Regions from separate parts of the Erythrobacter sp. W302b genome, predicted to be linked through region 2. Evidence: predicted binding sites of a transcription regulator. Region 2 holds the regulator's gene; each other region holds the start of a gene.
The links. The regulator LexA, encoded in region 2, represses DNA repair genes until DNA is damaged. The targets are predictions, from matches to a motif close to GTTCCNCNCTTGTTCT.

Region 1: a site for LexA is predicted at 1,460-1,475, ahead of ACLBKT_RS12895 (ribonucleoside-diphosphate reductase subunit alpha). Genes of this name have one in related genera too.
Region 3: a site for LexA is predicted at 1,944-1,959, ahead of ACLBKT_RS04465 (ATP-dependent helicase). Genes of this name have one in related genera too.
Region 4: a site for LexA is predicted at 2,442-2,457, ahead of ACLBKT_RS08935 (DNA recombination protein RmuC). Genes of this name have one in related genera too.

Annotation. Positions count from the first base shown of each region.
Region 1 is NZ_JBKFDH010000001.1:2,719,405-2,723,613, reverse strand. Features, by position in the region: gene ACLBKT_RS12900 (ATP-binding cassette domain-containing protein) at 1-1,011, shown strand, start outside; gene ACLBKT_RS12895 (ribonucleoside-diphosphate reductase subunit alpha) at 1,525-3,558, shown strand; gene ACLBKT_RS12890 (hypothetical protein) at 3,644-3,829, shown strand; gene ACLBKT_RS12885 (ribonucleotide-diphosphate reductase subunit beta) at 3,898-4,209, shown strand, end outside.
Region 2 is NZ_JBKFDH010000001.1:1,135,946-1,140,154, reverse strand. Features, by position in the region: gene moaC (cyclic pyranopterin monophosphate synthase MoaC) at 1-323, shown strand, start outside; gene ACLBKT_RS05530 (molybdopterin molybdotransferase MoeA) at 320-1,501, shown strand; gene lexA (transcriptional repressor LexA) at 1,703-2,395, shown strand; gene ACLBKT_RS05520 (ComEC/Rec2 family competence protein) at 2,483-4,209, opposite strand, start outside.
Region 3 is NZ_JBKFDH010000001.1:919,349-923,557, forward strand. Features, by position in the region: gene ACLBKT_RS04465 (ATP-dependent helicase) at 1-1,934, opposite strand, end outside; gene ACLBKT_RS04470 (hypothetical protein) at 2,309-2,650, shown strand; gene rsmD (16S rRNA (guanine(966)-N(2))-methyltransferase RsmD) at 2,647-3,228, opposite strand; gene ACLBKT_RS04480 (pseudouridine synthase) at 3,225-4,209, opposite strand, start outside.
Region 4 is NZ_JBKFDH010000001.1:1,827,835-1,832,043, forward strand. Features, by position in the region: gene ACLBKT_RS08925 (TrmH family RNA methyltransferase) at 1-263, shown strand, start outside; gene ACLBKT_RS08930 (DUF3291 domain-containing protein) at 475-990, opposite strand; gene ACLBKT_RS08935 (DNA recombination protein RmuC) at 996-2,426, opposite strand; gene ACLBKT_RS08940 (peptide deformylase) at 2,665-3,237, opposite strand; gene ACLBKT_RS08945 (DUF1330 domain-containing protein) at 3,318-3,692, shown strand; gene recR (recombination mediator RecR) at 3,689-4,209, opposite strand, start outside.

The DNA of each region.
Region 1 (4,209 bases), 1.6 Mb from region 2:
ATCGCCGCGCTCATGGAAGACCCGACGCTGAGCTTCGATTTCCCCGATCCGGCCGAGATGAAGTCGCCGATGATCACGCTGGAACAGGCCGCGGTCGGCTATGGCGCAGCGCCGCCGATCCTCAAGCGGCTCAATTTCCGCATCGAGGCCGATGATCGCATCGCGCTGCTGGGCCGCAATGGCAATGGCAAGACCACGCTCGCGCGGCTGCTCGCTTCGCAATTGACGCCCGTTGAGGGTGAGGTGAACGCGCCCGGCAAGCTCAAGGTCGGATACTTCACCCAGTATCAGGTCGAGGAACTGGCGGGCGAGGATACCCCGCTCGATCTGATGAACCGCGCGATGGAAGGACAGTCGCAAAGCGCAGTGCGGGCGCAGCTGGGGCGCTTCGGCTTTTCCGGCCCGCGCGCGAACCAGCGGGTCGACAAGCTGTCCGGCGGCGAGCGCGCGCGGCTGGCGCTGGCGCTGATCACCCGCGATGCGCCGCACCTGCTGATCCTCGACGAGCCGACCAACCACCTCGACGTCGATGCGCGCGAGGCGCTGATTCAGGCGCTCAACACCTATTCGGGCGCGGTGATCCTCATCAGCCACGATCGCCATATGGTCGAATTGACGGCGGACCGCCTGATCCTCGTCGATAGCGGAACGGCGCGCGAATATGCCGGCAGCATGGAGGATTACATCGACTTCATCCTCGGCCGGAACCAGCCCAAGGGCGCGCGCGACGGCAAGGTCAAAGGCGCGAAGGGCGGGGCATTGGCCAGCACGGATTTGCGCGCGGCTCAGAGCGACCTCAGCAAAGCCGAAGCCGCCATCGCCCGCCTGTCCGCCGAGGTGGAGCAGCTCGATAGCGAGATCCTCGCCCTCAGCGCCAAACCGGGCGGGCAATCCGGCAATGCAATGCAGACCCTGCTGACCAAGCGGGCGCGGGCGGCCGGTTCTCTGGATGAAGCGGAACGCAGGTGGCTGGCCGCCGGAACCGTGCTCGAGGCGATCGGGCAAGCCTGATTCTCCCGCCCGGGGGTCGCCGCACCCGCCCGCCGCGCAACAATCCTACCGTGAGCCATGCAAAAGATTCACGGGTGGATTCGAATGATTCAATCACCATATTTTTCTTCACAGATTCAATTTGGGGCTTGCGGCCCGCGCGACTCAAGCTTGGTCCACGCGTCGCGGGTGTGACGCGGGTCTGACATGGGCTGGAAACCGACCCGGCATGGTAACCAGGTGATTAAACGCCCGTTGACGGGAGTCCTGCAGTGATTCATCATCTAGTGGTTCGGCGCTGATCGGACCCCCAAGCCTTGGTGAAACGTCCCCGCCCCGTGAGAGGGCAGACGGGGATCGATTCGCCCCGGCCCACAGGTTCGCATCACGCCGCAAATGGGACCAACCGATGCGCCAACAGGCCCGACAACCGGGCAGCCTGTTGGCAAGTCTGTGGACCAAGCGGTATAGAACAGAATCGGAACATGGCCCCTTGCGTCCATGGTCTGATTCGGGGGACAACAGGGGCTTCAGATGGATTTCAAGGCGAGCGAAAACGTGCCCAGTGATGCGGTGACTAGCGATGTGACGAATGAACTGGATGCGGGCGTGATGGCCGAGACGTCCGTGAAGGATGAAAAGGCGGTAAGCATGAACAAGATCGATATGGGCACAGATGCCCTGATCGCGGCCAAAGCCGGTGAGGCGCTGGCCGGTGCCATGGTCGAAGCGGCCAAGGATGCCGCCAAGACCGACAGCAAGAAGGTCAACGACCGCCGCTTCACGATCGTGACCGACGCCAGCCGCGACGCGCGCCTCACGGATTTCGGCAAGGAAACGCTGACCGATCGCTATCTGCTCCCCGGCGAGACTTATCAGGACCTGTTTGCCCGCGTGGCTGATGCCTATGCCGATGATGAGGCGCATGCCCAGCGGCTTTATGACTACATCTCGAACCTGTGGTTCATGCCCGCGACCCCCGTTCTCTCGAACGGCGGTACCAACCGCGGCCTGCCGATTTCGTGCTATCTCAACTCGGTTGAGGACAGCCTCGAAGGGATCGTCGGCACGTGGAATGAAAACGTGTGGCTGGCGTCCAAGGGTGGCGGGATTGGCACCTATTGGGGCAATGTCCGCGGCATTGGCGAGCCGGTGGGGCTCAACGGCAAGACCTCGGGCATCATTCCCTTCGTGCGCGTGATGGACAGCCTGACGCTCGCGATCTCGCAGGGCTCGTTGCGGCGGGGCTCGGCCGCCTGCTATCTCGACATCTCGCACCCCGAGATCGAGGAGTTCCTCGAAATCCGCAAGCCTTCGGGCGATTTCAACCGCAAGGCGCTGAACCTGCATCACGGCGTGCTGGTCACCGACGATTTCATGAATGCGGTCCGCGAAGGTGCCGAGTTCGAGCTCAAGTCGCCCCGCGACGGCTCCGTGCGCGGCAAGGTCGATGCGCGTTCGCTGTTCCAGAAGCTGGTCGAAACCCGCCTTGCCACCGGTGAGCCCTATATCGTCTTCTCCGACACCGTGAACCGCATGATGCCCAAGCATCACCGCGATCTCGGCCTCAAGGTCTCGACCTCGAACCTGTGCTCGGAAATCACCCTGCCGACCGGTATCGACCACCTCGGCAATGATCGCACGGCGGTGTGCTGCCTGTCGTCACTGAACCTCGAAACCTGGGAAGAGTGGAAGGGCGACAAGCAGTTCATCGAGGACGTGATGCGCTTCCTCGACAACGTCCTGCAGGACTATATCGACCGCGCGCCGGACGAGATGGCCCGCGCCAAGTACTCCGCCGCGCGCGAGCGCAGCGTGGGCCTCGGGGTGATGGGCTTCCACTCCTATCTCCAGCAGAAGGGCGTCGCCTTCGAAAGCGCGATGGCCAAGGCGCTGAACCTCCAGATGTTCAAGCACATCCACGCCAAGGCCTCGGAAGCCTCGATGCTGCTGGCGCAGGAGCGCGGGCCCTGCCCCGACGCGGCCGACATGGGCGCGATGGAGCGCTTCAGCTGCAAGATGGCAATCGCGCCGACCGCGTCGATCAGCATCATCTGCGGTGGCACCTCGGCGTGCATCGAGCCGATCCCGGCCAATATCTACACCCACAAGACCCTGTCGGGCAGCTTCATCGTCAAGAACCCGTACCTGGAAAAGGTGCTCGACAAGAAGTCGAAGAACTCGACCAATGTCTGGAACTCGATCCTCGAACGCGGCGGCTCGGTCCAGCACCTCGATTTCCTCACGGCTGAGGAAAAGGCGACCTTCAAGACCAGCTTCGAGATCGACCAACGCTGGCTGCTCGAATTCGCGGCCGACCGCACGCCCTATATCGATCAGGCCCAGTCGCTGAACCTGTTCATCCCGGCCGATGTCGACAAGTGGGATCTGATGATGCTGCACTATCAGGCGTGGGAGCGCGGCATCAAGTCGCTCTATTACCTGCGCTCCAAGTCCGTGCAGCGCGCCGGCTTCGTTGGCGGCGTCGAGGCGGACAACACCTCGGAAGCGCCCAAGATCGAGCTCAGCGCCGAGACCGATTACGAGGAATGCCTGAGCTGCCAGTAGGCGCTCACGGCCGGGACGCGGGTGGGCATCGCGCCCGCCCCGCGCCTGCGGCCGCGGCATCATCGTTCACAGGGGGACCACATACATGAATCTGCCGTTTGTCATGGGGGTTATCGGGCTGATCGTCAGCGCCGTCTTCGCCTTCAACGCGTGGCGCGAATTGAAGCGCAACGTCGAGGGCCATTCGCGCAACGCCGCCATGATCCACGTGGCGATGGTGTCGATGTTCGTGCCCTTCTGCATCTACGTCGTCATCGCCTACGCGCCCTGACGCCGCCGTGAATCCGGAAGCGCGCGCGCTTCGTATCTGCTATTCTCATTCGTTCCAGGAGACCGCCCATGTCGCTTCTCGAAGCCCGCTCGACCTACAAGCCCTTCCAGTATCCCTGGGCCTATGACTTCTGGAAGCGCCAGCAGCAGATCCACTGGATGCCCGAAGAGGTGCCGCTGGGCGAGGATTGCCGCGACTGGGCGCAGAAGATCACCGAGAACGAGCGCAACCTGCTCACCCAGATCTTCCGCTTTTTCACTCAGGCCGACGTCGAAGTGCAGAACTGCTATCACGAGAACTACGGCCGGGTGTTCAAGCCGACCGAGGTGAAGATGATGCTCGCCGCCTTTTCCAACATGGAGACGGTGCACATCGCGGCC
Region 2 (4,209 bases):
TCGGCACCGCGCGTATCGCCGGGATCATGGCAGCCAAGCGCACCGGCGATCTCATCCCTCTGTGCCACCCGCTCGGGCTCGAGGCTGTGAGTGTGGAATTTGCCTATGAGGACACTGGCGGCATCTGGGCCATCCGCGCCACCGCCACCGCGTCCCTGACTGGGCGTACCGGCGTGGAAATGGAAGCGATGACAGCGGTTTCTGTCGCACTCCTCTCGATCTACGACATGGCCAAAGCGATCGACAAGGGCATGGTCATCTCCGACATCCGCCTGATTGCCAAGTCTGGCGGCAAGTCGGGTGACTGGAACGCGCCTCTTTGAGCGAGCTGCTGGGCCTCGAACAAGCGCAGGCCCGCCTGCTGGCGCTGGCTCCGCTGCTGCCGCTGCAATCGGTCCCGACCGAGGCGGCGCTGGGCCGCATCATTGCCGAGGATATCCGCGCCGCCCGCACGCAGCCCCCTGCGGACCTGTCGGCGATGGACGGCTATGCCCTCACCCCGGACGAAGGACCATGGACGCTGATCGGCGAGAGCCGCGCCGGCTCGCCCTTTCCCGGCACGCTTGCTCCCGGCAAATGCGTGCGGATCTCGACCGGCGCAATCGTGCCCCCGGGTGCGGACCGGGTGCTGCTTCAGGAAGACGCCGTGCGCACCGAAAGCGCCATCACCGCCACCGAAATGCCCCCGCCCGGTCGCCATATCCGCTTGGCCGGGTTCGACTTTTGCAGCGGCGACCTGTTGCTGACCCGCGGCACGCGCATCACTGCGGGTCGCATGGCGCTGGCGCTCGCCGCCGGGCATGGGCAGGTCACGGTCACCCGGCCTGTCCGCGTCGCGGTGATGGACAGCGGCGACGAGCTGGCGAGCGACCCCGCCAACTGCCTCCCGCACCAGATCCCGGCCAGCAACGGCGCGATGATCGCCGCCATGATCGCGCCTTTGGGCTGCGAGGTTATCCGCATAGGACCCGTCCCCGATGACCGCGCCGCGCTTGCCGCGGCACTGGCACAGGCCGAAGCGGCCGACATCCTCATCACTTCGGGCGGCGCATCCGTCGGCGATCATGACCTCACCAAGCCGGCGCTGACCGATTGGGGCGCGCAAATCGCTTTTTGGAAGATCGCGATCAAGCCGGGCAAGCCGCTGCTGGTGGCAACGCGCGGACATCAGGTGATCCTCGGCCTGCCGGGCAATCCGGTGTCGAGTTTCGTCACCGCGCTGTTGTTTGCGTTACCGCTGATCCGCGCCAGTCAAGGCGATCCCGAGCCGCTGCCCCGCCCCGAAATCTTGCGTGCAGGCGAAGACCTGCCCGCCATCGGGCCCCGGCGCGAATTTCTGCGCGCGGTCCGCGATGGCGACAAGGTACGGCTCGCCGGATCGCAGGACTCCTCGGCACTGTCTGCATTGGCCGAGGCCGATTGCCTGATTGACCGCCCTGCGCATTCGCCGTCCCTCCCGGCGGGGGAGCCCGTTCTGGTCTACAAGCTCCAGAATGGCTGAAATGCGCGGGTTTGGCGCAGGGTGCGCTTGACACCTCCCATCGAGTTGCCTAATTGTTCCTTGTTCGTTCACCTTAATGGCGGATCGAACGTGCATGCAACGCACCATGCGCTAAACCGCGCGGGTGCCTCTTGGAGCACAAGTGGGACTGGCGCTTGGCCGATGGGCTGGGCGTGAATGCGACCAAGGGAGATTTGATCCATGCTGACGGCCAAGCAGCACGAGTTGATCCGTTTCATTCAGCAGCGGCTGGAAGAGACCGGGATCTCGCCAAGTTTCGAGGAAATGAAGGAAGCGCTCGATCTGAAGAGCAAGTCGGGCGTGCACCGGCTCATTTCCGCGCTGGAGGAACGCGGCTTCCTGCGCCGCCTGCCTAACCGCGCACGCGCGCTGGAAGTGATCCGCCAGCCTGAAGACGCCACTCCGGCCCGCGCCGCAGTCGCTCCGGGTGACAACGTGGTGCCCATGGTTCCGCCCGCCCCGCGCGTGGCGGAATCGGTCGCTGCCAACGATGTGATTGAACTCCCGTTGCATGGCCGGATCGCGGCCGGTGCCCCGATTGAGGCGCTGGAAGGTCAGACCACCTTGCCGGTGCCGGCTGCGTTGCTTGGTCCGGGTGAGCACTATGCGCTCGAAGTGTCCGGGGACTCGATGGTCGAGGCCGGGATTTTCGATGGTGACTTCGCGCTGGTGCGGCGCACGAACACCGCGCGTGACGGCGAGATTGTGGTCGCGCTGGTTCGCGGCGAGGAGGCGACGCTCAAGTATCTGCGGCGCGAAGGCAGTCAGGTGCGGCTTGATCCGGCCAATGCGTCCTATGATCCGCAGTTCTATCGCCCGGATGAAGTCGAGGTTCAGGGCAAGCTGGCAGGGTTGCTCCGTCGCTACCATTGAGTGGCTGGCGCAGTTTGCAGGTGCCAGGCATGTTCGCTCTCGTGAATGCGCTGCGATTGTAAGCCCTTAGAGCTACGCGAGGCCGCGTCAGGGATTTCCTTGAGGCGGCCTTGCTGTTTTCAGGCGACCACTGTCAGGCTGCGCTTGGCCTGCGTCAGGCCCGCTTGGCCCTGGACTCGTTGCGGTTGTCGGCAGAGCGCGGCGGGGGCGATCGTCCTCGATCCGCCACCAGCCATGGGAACCCTGCCCTGCTGCGACTGTGGTGATCGTCTGGTTAACGAGATTGATCGACAGACCGCCGCACTGGCGCAGATAGCGCCGATCCGCCTTCAGCCAGCGTGGACGACAGGAACGGGGAAGAAATCGCTCCGATACAACCACATCCGCCTCGGCACAGGCTGCAGCCATAGCACGCTCCTCGACCTGCTCGCGCCCTCGCCCGAGCAACAGAATCCAATCCCGCCCGCCGCGGTTCAGGATCAGCGTGCAGAAAGCGGAAGAACAGCGCGCCCCCTCCCAATCCGCCAGAGGAACAGGCTCAGCCGCGACACCGGCAATCTCCATCAGATTGTCGCGGGTGTAGGACGAGCGGCTGTCGCGCAAAGACAGTAGGCGCGGCGATCCGTCAGGACCGGGAACAATGATGCCCACCTGCCGGCCGTCGCCTGCCACCAGCAGATCGGGGATCGGGGTCAGCGCCACCAGCACGCTCGCCAGCGCCACGGGCGCGAGACCTGCGAGCCGCACCGGCCCCCGCCAGAGCGCGAGCCAAAGGCCCCCGGCCGAAAACAGGCTGACCACAAAACCGCTGATATGCGGCATCAGCGTCACCGCCCCCGCCTGCCGCGCCGTGACATGGGCAATGGATAGCAGCAGCGCGAGCGAGCGCTCGACCAGCCACCACACCGGATCGCCAAGCCCTACCAGATCGAACAGCAAGCCCAGCGCAATCAGCGGCATGGACACGAAGGTCACCAAAGGGATCGCGATGACATTGGCAACCGCGCCGTACAGTCCGGCTCGATGGAAATGGAACAAGACGATCGGCATCAGTGCGAGTTCGATCACCACTCCGGTCGCAAACAGCATCACCACCTGCCGGGCGATGCGCGCCAACCACAGCTCTTCGCGCGGGGCGAGAAAGGCGCGGACCGGTGCGCTGTTCGACAAGGCGATGATCGCCAGAACCGCGGCGAAGCTCATCTGGAAACTCGGACCGATCGCGCTCTCTGGCCAAAGCAGCAACACGACACCCGCCGCCACCGCCACCATCCTGAGCGACAGCGCATCCCGACCCAGAGCCAGCGCGCCCAGCACCAGCAGCGCCGCAATGCAGCTGCGCACCGTGGGTACTTCGGCGCCGGTCAGCAGCGTATAGCCGATCCCCGCGAGCGCTCCGATCCCGGCTGCCATCAAAGGCAGGCGCACCCGCAACGCCAGCGCCGGCCACAGCGCCAGTAGGCGCAGCGCTGCAAAATAGGCCGCTGCGATCACCGCGCTCACGTGGAGTCCGCTGATCGAAAGCAGGTGGGTAAGGCCCGAATCGCGCATCGCCACCTCGTCCGCCTCCGCGATCCCACCGCGATCACCGCTGGCAAAGGCCGCCGCGATGGCCCCCGGCGAACCTTCGACCCGGTTGCGAACATAGGCCGAAAGCCAACGTTGTACGCTGGCGATCCCCCCCTTGTCAGGCGCAGCCCGAACGAGCGTCAACGGGCCGACCATGGTTCCGGTGGCCGTCAGCCCCTTGAACCATGCTGCGCGCGCAAAGTCGTAACTGCCGGGTAGCATCGGGCTTGCCGGGGGCATCAACC
Region 3 (4,209 bases), 220 kb from region 2:
AGATCCTCGATGAAACGCGAGGGGATGGAACTGGTCCACTGGCCATAGATCCGGCGGTTCGCCGCGTGGAGGATCGTGCAGTGCCGCCGCGCTCGGGTGATGGCCACGTATGCGAGGCGGCGTTCCTCTTCCAGGGACGCCAGCCCCCCTTCGTCGATGGCGCGCTGCGAGGGGAATACGCCTTCCTCCCAGCCGACGCAAAAGACATTGTCGAATTCCAGCCCCTTGGCGGCGTGGATCGTCATGATCGTCACCGTTTCCTCGGCATCCGACCGGTCATTGTCCATCACCAGGCTGACGTGTTCGAGGAAATCGCCGAGCGTCTCGTACTCCTCCATCGCGCGGGCGAGTTCGGAGAGGTTTTCGGCGCGGCCGGCGCTTTCGGGCGAACGGTCGGCGGAAAGCATCGCGTTGTAGCCCGATTCCTCCAGCACCAGACGCAGCAGATCAGCGGGCGAGAGCGTGTCGGACGCCTCGCGCCAGTGCAGGAACTGGCGCATCAGCCCGCCGATGGTCATCGCGCTGCGCTTGGGCAATTCGTCGCTGTCGGCCAGTTGCAGCGCTGCGGCAGCCAAGGGCAAGCCGGTGCGGCGGGCGTGGCTGTGCATCTGTTCCAGGGCCTTCGCACCGAGCCCGCGTTTGGGCTGGTTGTGGATGCGTTCAAAGGCAAGGTCGTCCTGCGGCTGCGCAATCAGCCGCAGGTAAGCCAGCGCATCGCGGATTTCGGCCCGTTCGTAGAAGCGGAAACCGCCGATGATGCGGTAATTGATCCCGATCTGAATGAAGCGGTCTTCAAATTCGCGGGTCTGGTACTGGGCGCGCACCAGGATGGCGACCTGATCGAGCGCCGCGCCTTCGCGCTCGAGCCGCTCGATCGCTTCGCCCACCCGGCGCGCTTCTTCGGGCGCGTCCCACACGCCGATGACCTTGACCTTGTCGCCGCCGTTGACCTCGGTCCACAGCGTCTTGTCGTGGCGCTGCGAATTGGCCCGGATCAGGCCCGCTGCCGCGCCCAGAATGTGCGGGGTCGAGCGGTAATTCTGTTCGAGCCGGATCACTTCGGCGCCGGGGAAATCCTTCTCGAACCGGAGGATATTGGCGACCTCCGCCCCGCGCCATGAATAGATCGACTGGTCATCATCGCCGACCACGCAGATATTCTTGTGCCCGTGCGCCAGCAGCCGCAACCAGAGGTACTGGACGGCATTGGTGTCCTGGTATTCGTCCACCATGATGTAGCGGAAGCGGCGCTGGTAATCGGCGAGGATGTCGTGATGGCTGCGCAGGATGTTCAGCATGTGCAGCATCAGATCGCCGAAATCGCAGGCATTGAGCGCCTTCAGCCGTTCCTGATAGCGGGTATAGAGCGCGGTGCCCTTGCCATTGGCATAGGCTTCGTTCTCCACCGCATCGAGATCGGCGGGGTTCAGTCCGCGGTTCTTCCAGCGGTCGATCAACCCGGCCAATTGCCGTGCGGGCCAACGCTTTTCGTCGAGATCGGCCTCGACAATCAAAGCCTTCAGCAGCCGCAGCTGATCATCGGTGTCGATGATGGTGTAATTGTGCTGGAGGCCGACAAGCTCGGCATGGCGGCGCAGCATCTTCGCGCAGATCGAATGGAAGGTGCCGAGCCACGGCAGCCCCTCTGCCTGCGGGCCGAGGTGGTGCGTCACCCGTTCCCGCATCTCGCGGGCGGCTTTGTTGGTGAAGGTCACGCACAGGATCTGCGAGGGATAGGCGCGTCCCGTCGCCACCAGATGCGCCAGCCGGGCGGTCAGTGCGGCAGTCTTGCCCGTGCCCGCACCTGCCAGCATCAGCACCGGTCCCTCGGTTGCCAGCACAGCCGCGCGCTGCGGCGGATTCAGCCGCGCGGCATAAGCGGGGACGGAACCGGAATCGCGCGCTTGCGGGGGGGAGGGCAGATTGGTGCTCATGATCTGAGGCGAACAGGTAGGGAACAATTCATGCAGGGGCAAGCTGCGAGGTGAGCTTTGCCAAGATCGCGCGGTAGGCGGAAGATCGCCTTGCCGCCTTTCAGCCACAATTGCCGATGGGCTGTGGCCTCGGCGGGATGTCTCGCCGGGGCTTGGGTTGCCTCTCGGGCTGACCGCCCCATACTCAGTGGTGTCAGGTCAGCAGGGGACTGAGCGACCAGACAGAATTTTTGCGTTCGTTGTGCTTGGGTCAATTGGAAATGGAGTTACCCATGCATAAGTCTCTGAATACGTTCGGTCTCGCTAGCGCAGCTATCGCTCTGGCGTTGACCCCGGTGATGGCCGGTGCACAAGAGCAGACTGCGTCTGAGCCGATGCCGGATACCACCGCCGCACCCGCGCCTGATGCGACAACACCGCCTGTCGCGGACACCACCCCGCCGGCCGCAACCGAAGCGCCTGCGCCGATCCCGGCGCCGGAACCCACTGCGGAGCAGGTCGCTCAGGTGGAGTCGTGGCCAGCTGACAAGCAGGCCGCTTACAAGGCCTGGTCTCCCGCGGCGCAAAATTACTTCTGGTCGCTGACCGATGAGCGTCAGGACATGTTCTGGCGTCTGACCGACGGCGACAAGGAAACTCTGGCCAAGCTGACGGACACGCAGCGGGAAACGGCTTGGGCGCAGATCAAGACCAAGCTTGACGCTCTGAGCAGCTAAACGCCCCGCTCAGATGGACCCGGGTCGGCATCGGGTGTGGCCAGTCGCAACAGACTGAGCTTGCCCTTGCCGACCCGGCGTTCGGCTTCCATCGCCAAGCCTTTGATTGCCACATCTTCCTTGAAGCTGGTTTCGAGCGCGATCCACGTCTCTGGACCGATCCAGCCCAGCCGCCGCAAGCGATCCAGCGCCACCTCGCCCGCGCCTGATTGATAGGGCGGATCAGCGAGAATGAGGTCCAGTGGTGCCGCCGCTGCCCGCAGTTGCATGACCGATCCCACCTCGACCCGCGAACGGGCTTCTGCGCCCAGCGCTGTGATATTGGTGCGGATCACATCCACCGCCGCGCGGTCCTGTTCGACGAAGAGACAATGCGCTGCTCCCCGAGAGAGGGCTTCCAGCCCGAGCGCGCCGGAGCCTGCGAACAGGTCCGCAATCTGCAATCCCTCAAAATCGCCCAGCCGACTCGTCAGCATCGCAAACAGCGTTTCACGGGCACGGTCAGCCGTGGGCCGCGTGCCATCGCCCTTCGGTGCGGCGAGCTTACGGCCTCGCCACTCGCCTGCGATGATCCTCATTTGCGCGGACCTCGCGGGGGGGTAAGGCCGCGTGTCGGGGCCGGACGCTTGCGCGCGCTGGCGCCCGAGCGCTTAGAGCGCGGTCCGTCGCGGGTGCCTTTGCGCGGCGCGTTGGTGAGGGTTTCGGCGCCCTTGCGCGGTGCGGGGGACGCAGTCGGGCTTCTGCGCGGGGTGCCCTTTGCAGGCTCAGCTTCCTTGCGTGGAAACACTCCCGCATCGGCATCTTTACGTGGGGCAGGGCGAGCGGCAGGGCCTTTGCGGGCGGGAGGACGCGGCGGGCGCGCAGCCTTTTCCGGCGCGGCGATCAACACCTTGTCGGCCTTCTTCACCCCGCCACGCGGAATCGGCGTGCCGGTCATCTCCGACAGGAAATGCGCCACCGGCTTGCCGGTTAGCTCCACCGCCTGCCCCCGTGGCAGATCGCCGAGATGGAAGGGGCCATATCCTATGCGGATAAGCCGGTTGACCTGCAAACCCAGATATTCCAGCACCCGGCGCACTTCGCGGTTCTTGCCCTCGGTGATGGTCATTTCGATCCACAGATTGCGGCCCGAGGGCCGTTCGAGGTTTGCATTGATCGACCCATAGCGCACGCCATCGATCTCCACCCCGTCCATCAGGTCTTCCAGCTGGCCCTGTGTCACCACCCCGAAAGCTCGGGCGCGATAGGTGCGCGGCACCTGCGTCGCGGGCAGTTCCAGCGTCCGCTTCAATCCGCCGTCATTGGTGAGCAGCAGCAGGCCTTCGGTGTTGAGATCGAGCCGACCGACCGGGATCAGGCGCGGCGTACCAGCGGGCAGGGCGTTGCGCAGCGCCGTGTAGATCGTGGGGCGGCCCGCCATGTCACGCTCGGCCGTCAGCAGGCCGGTGGGCTTGTGGAACGCGAACAGCCGCGTTGCTTCGGCGGCAGCGACCGGATTGCCATCAACCGTCACCCCTTTGAGGCTGGCGAGGATCGTAGCGGGGGTATCGAGCACCTTG
Region 4 (4,209 bases), 690 kb from region 2:
GGGACGAATTTCTGCCATGGCTGCGGGCGGGAGACAGCCAACTGGTCGCGGCGTCCTTGCGCGATGCTGTGCCCTATCGCGGGGCGCCTTATGCTGCACCGTGCTTCATTCTGGTCGGCAACGAATCGCAGGGGCTGCCGGAGGATTACGAGGCAGCCTGCGACCTGCGGGTGACGATGCCGATGAAGGGCCGCGCGGATTCGCTCAATGCGGCCGTGGCGGGCGCAGTGCTGGCTTACGAGGTGCTGGCGGCGCTGGAATAAGCGTTACAAAGGTGACACCGTGTCCGCTGGGCAATGCGCCAATTTTCGACATATTTCCCGATACTTGCACCCCGCCAACGCAAGCGGACGGACAGGGAAACGGGGCTTTGAAGCTCTGCCCGACACCGGTTTCGGGCGGCTGATGCGTGCGGACGATGGGAAAGAGCGGCCCGCATCATTGTCTGCCGCGCGGATGTAGGAAAGCCTTGCCTTACGCGTGGCCGATGCACCACGGATCGGGCTTCATGTCGACCGGCGGATCGGCAAGACCGGGCTGGGGAAAGCGCGCCTTGAAGGTGAAGCTCTGCGGGGTCGGGCCGTAGCGGTCGAGCATCCACAGGCGCGAAAGGCCCTCGTCGATACTCGGGCGGTGGCCTGCGGGCACCCACCACAGGGCCTGATAGGCGCCCTCGAAGCGGTGGAAATATTCGCGCCGCCGCGCCATTTCCGGCGTGTGACCCGAGCGGTAGACGAAGGCGAACAGGCTTTCCGCATCCTGCCACACCGACATGTTGACGAGCAGCAGCGGATCGGAGGCGACGTCGAAATCGGTGGCATTGCCGCTGTCGGACTGGAGCCGCCAGACGAACCCGGGCGAGGCATCGGCGATGGCGTTGATGCGCTCAAGCGCGTCGAAGAAGGGCTGGACGCGCGGATCACCCTCGGGCGCGAGCAGCTTGCCTATGTTGATCTGTGCCAGCTGCCAGCCGCTGTTCTGCCCGTCCATCCGACCTAATCCGCTACGTCGCGATTACCGCTTTCCGCATTCCTATCAGGCGCTTCGAGCGCTGCAACATCCTCCGCGTTGTAGCGCGGCGATGACTCAACAAGTGGCACCTCGTCGATTTCACCTTTGCCGATTTCGACGCCCTTTTCTGCAAGGCGTCGGCCAGAGGACAAGACATTCCGTTCAAAGCTACCAACGAAGCTGTTGTAGTTCTTAACAGCGGACTCAAGCCCACCGCCGACCCGCTTCAAGTGCTCCCCAGCCTTGCGAAGCCTATCGTACAAGTCCGCCCCTAATCTTCCAATTTCGGCAGCTTCTTTTGCCATCCGATCTTGCCGCCAAACCTGCGCGACTGTGCGCGCTATCGCGACAAGGTTGGTCGGCGTCGCCAGCAGCACCTTGTTGCGGAAAGCAAAATCCCACAATTCGGGATCATGTTCCAGCGCGGCGGCAACGAAGTGCTCACCCGGCACGAACATTACTACATAATCAGGCGCATCATCGAACTGGCTCTGGTAGCTCTTTGAACCGAGCGTCTGAACATGGCCGCGCATCGACTTGGCGTGGAGATCGAGATGGCGCTTGCGATCGGCATCATCGTCCGTTTCGAAGGCTGCCTGATAAGCGTTCAACGATACCTTCGAATCGATCACCAGCTTTTTCTGGCCCGGCACATTCACAATCGCATCGGGCCGCAGCCGCCCCTCGTCCGTGTCCATCGATTGCTCGAGATGGAAATCCGTATGTTCGGCCAGCCCACATTGTTCGAGCACGTTCTGCAACGCGCGCTCTCCCCATCGACCGCGCGCCTTAGGTCCGCTGGTCAAGGAATTGCCGAGCCGCTGCGCCTCGCGCCGGACCTGTTCCTGCCCTTCCCGCATCGACTGGATCAGGCCAGCCAGCTGTCCGAAGGCATCGGTGCGCTTGGCCTCCAGCTCGGCGACCTGCCGCTCGTAGCTCGCCAGCTTGTCGCCCACCGGAGAAAGCAGCGCCTTCAGCTTTTCCTCGCTCGCCTTCTCGGAATGGCCGAGGCGTTCCTCGGCGCGTTTCAAAAAGGCTTCCTGCGCACGGTTCAGGACCTGCGCCCCGGTGTTCTCGAACTCCTTGAGCAGGTTCGCGCGCGATTCTTCCAGCAGGCGCTTCTGTTCCTCGAAGGCGGCACGTTCAGCGCGGAAGCGGGCGTTTTCCTCGCGCGCGGCGTCGAGCTGCTGCCCCAGACTGTCGGCGCGTGCGGCGCGTTCACCGAGTGCGGCAATCTCGACCCGCGCCTCGCCCAGCTCCGCAATGGCGCGGGCGAACTTCGCCTCCCCCTCGGCCCCCGCCGCCTCAGCCGCCCCCAGCCGCGCGCGCAGATCGGCGAGCGGGCGCGAGGCGAGGAACCAGCCGAGCGCGGCACCGGCAAGGAGGGCAATGATCGAGAGAATCGCAGGGTCCATCGCGCATTCCTACAAGGAACGAATGGGGAACGCTAGGCCTGCGTCATGCTTTCCAACAAGAAAGCTGGATCCCGGCCTCCGCCGGGGTGACGAGGGTGGGAAAGGCAAGCGCAAGCATCGGCACGGCACGCGCCGCGAGCGCACGCGCGCGAGCCGCAGGGGCCTCGGACCCCGGCCTTGAGCCGGGGGAAGAGAACAGCCCCGAGGACGAAGGCGCGGAGGCGCCTTCGCAAAAAAACTACGCCGCGCGGCGGATCTTCTCGAGCTTCTTCAGCACCATCGCCTTTTTCAGGCGCGACAGATGGTCGATGAAGAGGATGCCTTCGAGATGGTCCATCTCGTGCTGAAGGCAGGTCGCCATCAGGCCGGTGAGGTGTTCCTCATGGCTGTTGCCGTCCAAGTCCTGATAACGCACCGTGCAGGTCGCCGGGCGATCCACATCGGCATAGATTTCGGGGACCGAGAGACACCCTTCCTGATAGGTCGAAAGCTCCGCCGCCGGATCGACGATCACCGGGTTGATGAACACGCGCGGATCATTCTTGGTCGCGGGGTGGGTGTGCTTGTGGCCATCGTGGCTGCATTCCACGGGCTCAGCGTCCGGGTCTTCGGGCTGGAGGTCGATCACCAGCACGCGCTTGGGCACGCCGATCTGGATTGCGGCCAGCCCGATGCCGGGGGCGTCGTACATGGTCTCGAACATGTCTTCGACCAGTGTGCGCAGGTCGTCGTTGAACTCGTGGGGTTCAACCGGGGTCGAGACGATCTTCAGCCGGGGGTCCGGCACTTCAAGGATTTCGCGGATAGCCATGGTCGGAAAGATAGGCCCGTGACCGCGGCTTATCAAGCTGTCAGGATGGTGCAGGATTCAATGACGATGGGGGAACAGGGATGCGTAAGGCGGTGATGACAGGAGCGGCGGGGCTGTGCCTTGCCGGGGCGGCGCTGGTGATGGCAGGCGAGACGGCCATACCCAAGGCCTATGTCGTGGGCGAGATCGCGGTCACCAATCCCGATGGTTATGCGCAATATGTCGCCAAGGTCGGCCCGGTGATCGCGGCTTGCGGCGGGCGCTATCTGGTGCGCGGCGGGGCGAGCGAGGCGCGCGAGGGCGAGGCGGCGGCCGGGCGGATGGTGGTGATCGAGTTCGCCTCGCTGGCGGCGGCGCGGGCGTGTCTTGACGGGCCGGAATACAAGGCGGTCGCGCATCTGCGCCATGCCAATGCGCGCTCGCGGATCCTGCTGGTCGAGGGCGTCGCGCCCTAACCCACCGGCCTTCTCGCCCGGAGCGCCTGTGCCAGCGTGCCTTCGTCGAGGTAATCGAGCTCCCCGCCCACCGGCAAGCCGTGGGCGAGCTGGGTCACGCGGACGGGGAAGACCTCAAGCCGCTCGGCGATGTAGTGCGCGGTGGTCTGGCCTTCCAGAGTGGCGTTCATGGCGAGCACCACCTCGTCGATCCCCCCCGCCTCGACCCGCGCGAGCAGGCTGGCGATGTTGAGGTCTTCAGGCGCGATGCCGTCGAGCGCCGAGAGCCTGCCGCCGAGCACATGGTAGCGCCCGGGAAACAGGCGCGCGCGGTCCAGCGCCCAGACGTCGGACACTTCCTCCACCACGCACAGCGCGCGCCCGTCGCGGCGCGGGTCGGTGCAGATGCCGCAGGGGTCGGAGGTGTCGACATTGCCGCAGATGTGGCACTCGACCAGCGTCTCGGCGACGTCCGCGAGGGCTTCGAGCAGGGCGGGCAGCGCGCTCTCACGGTGCTTGACCAGCCACAGCACCGCCC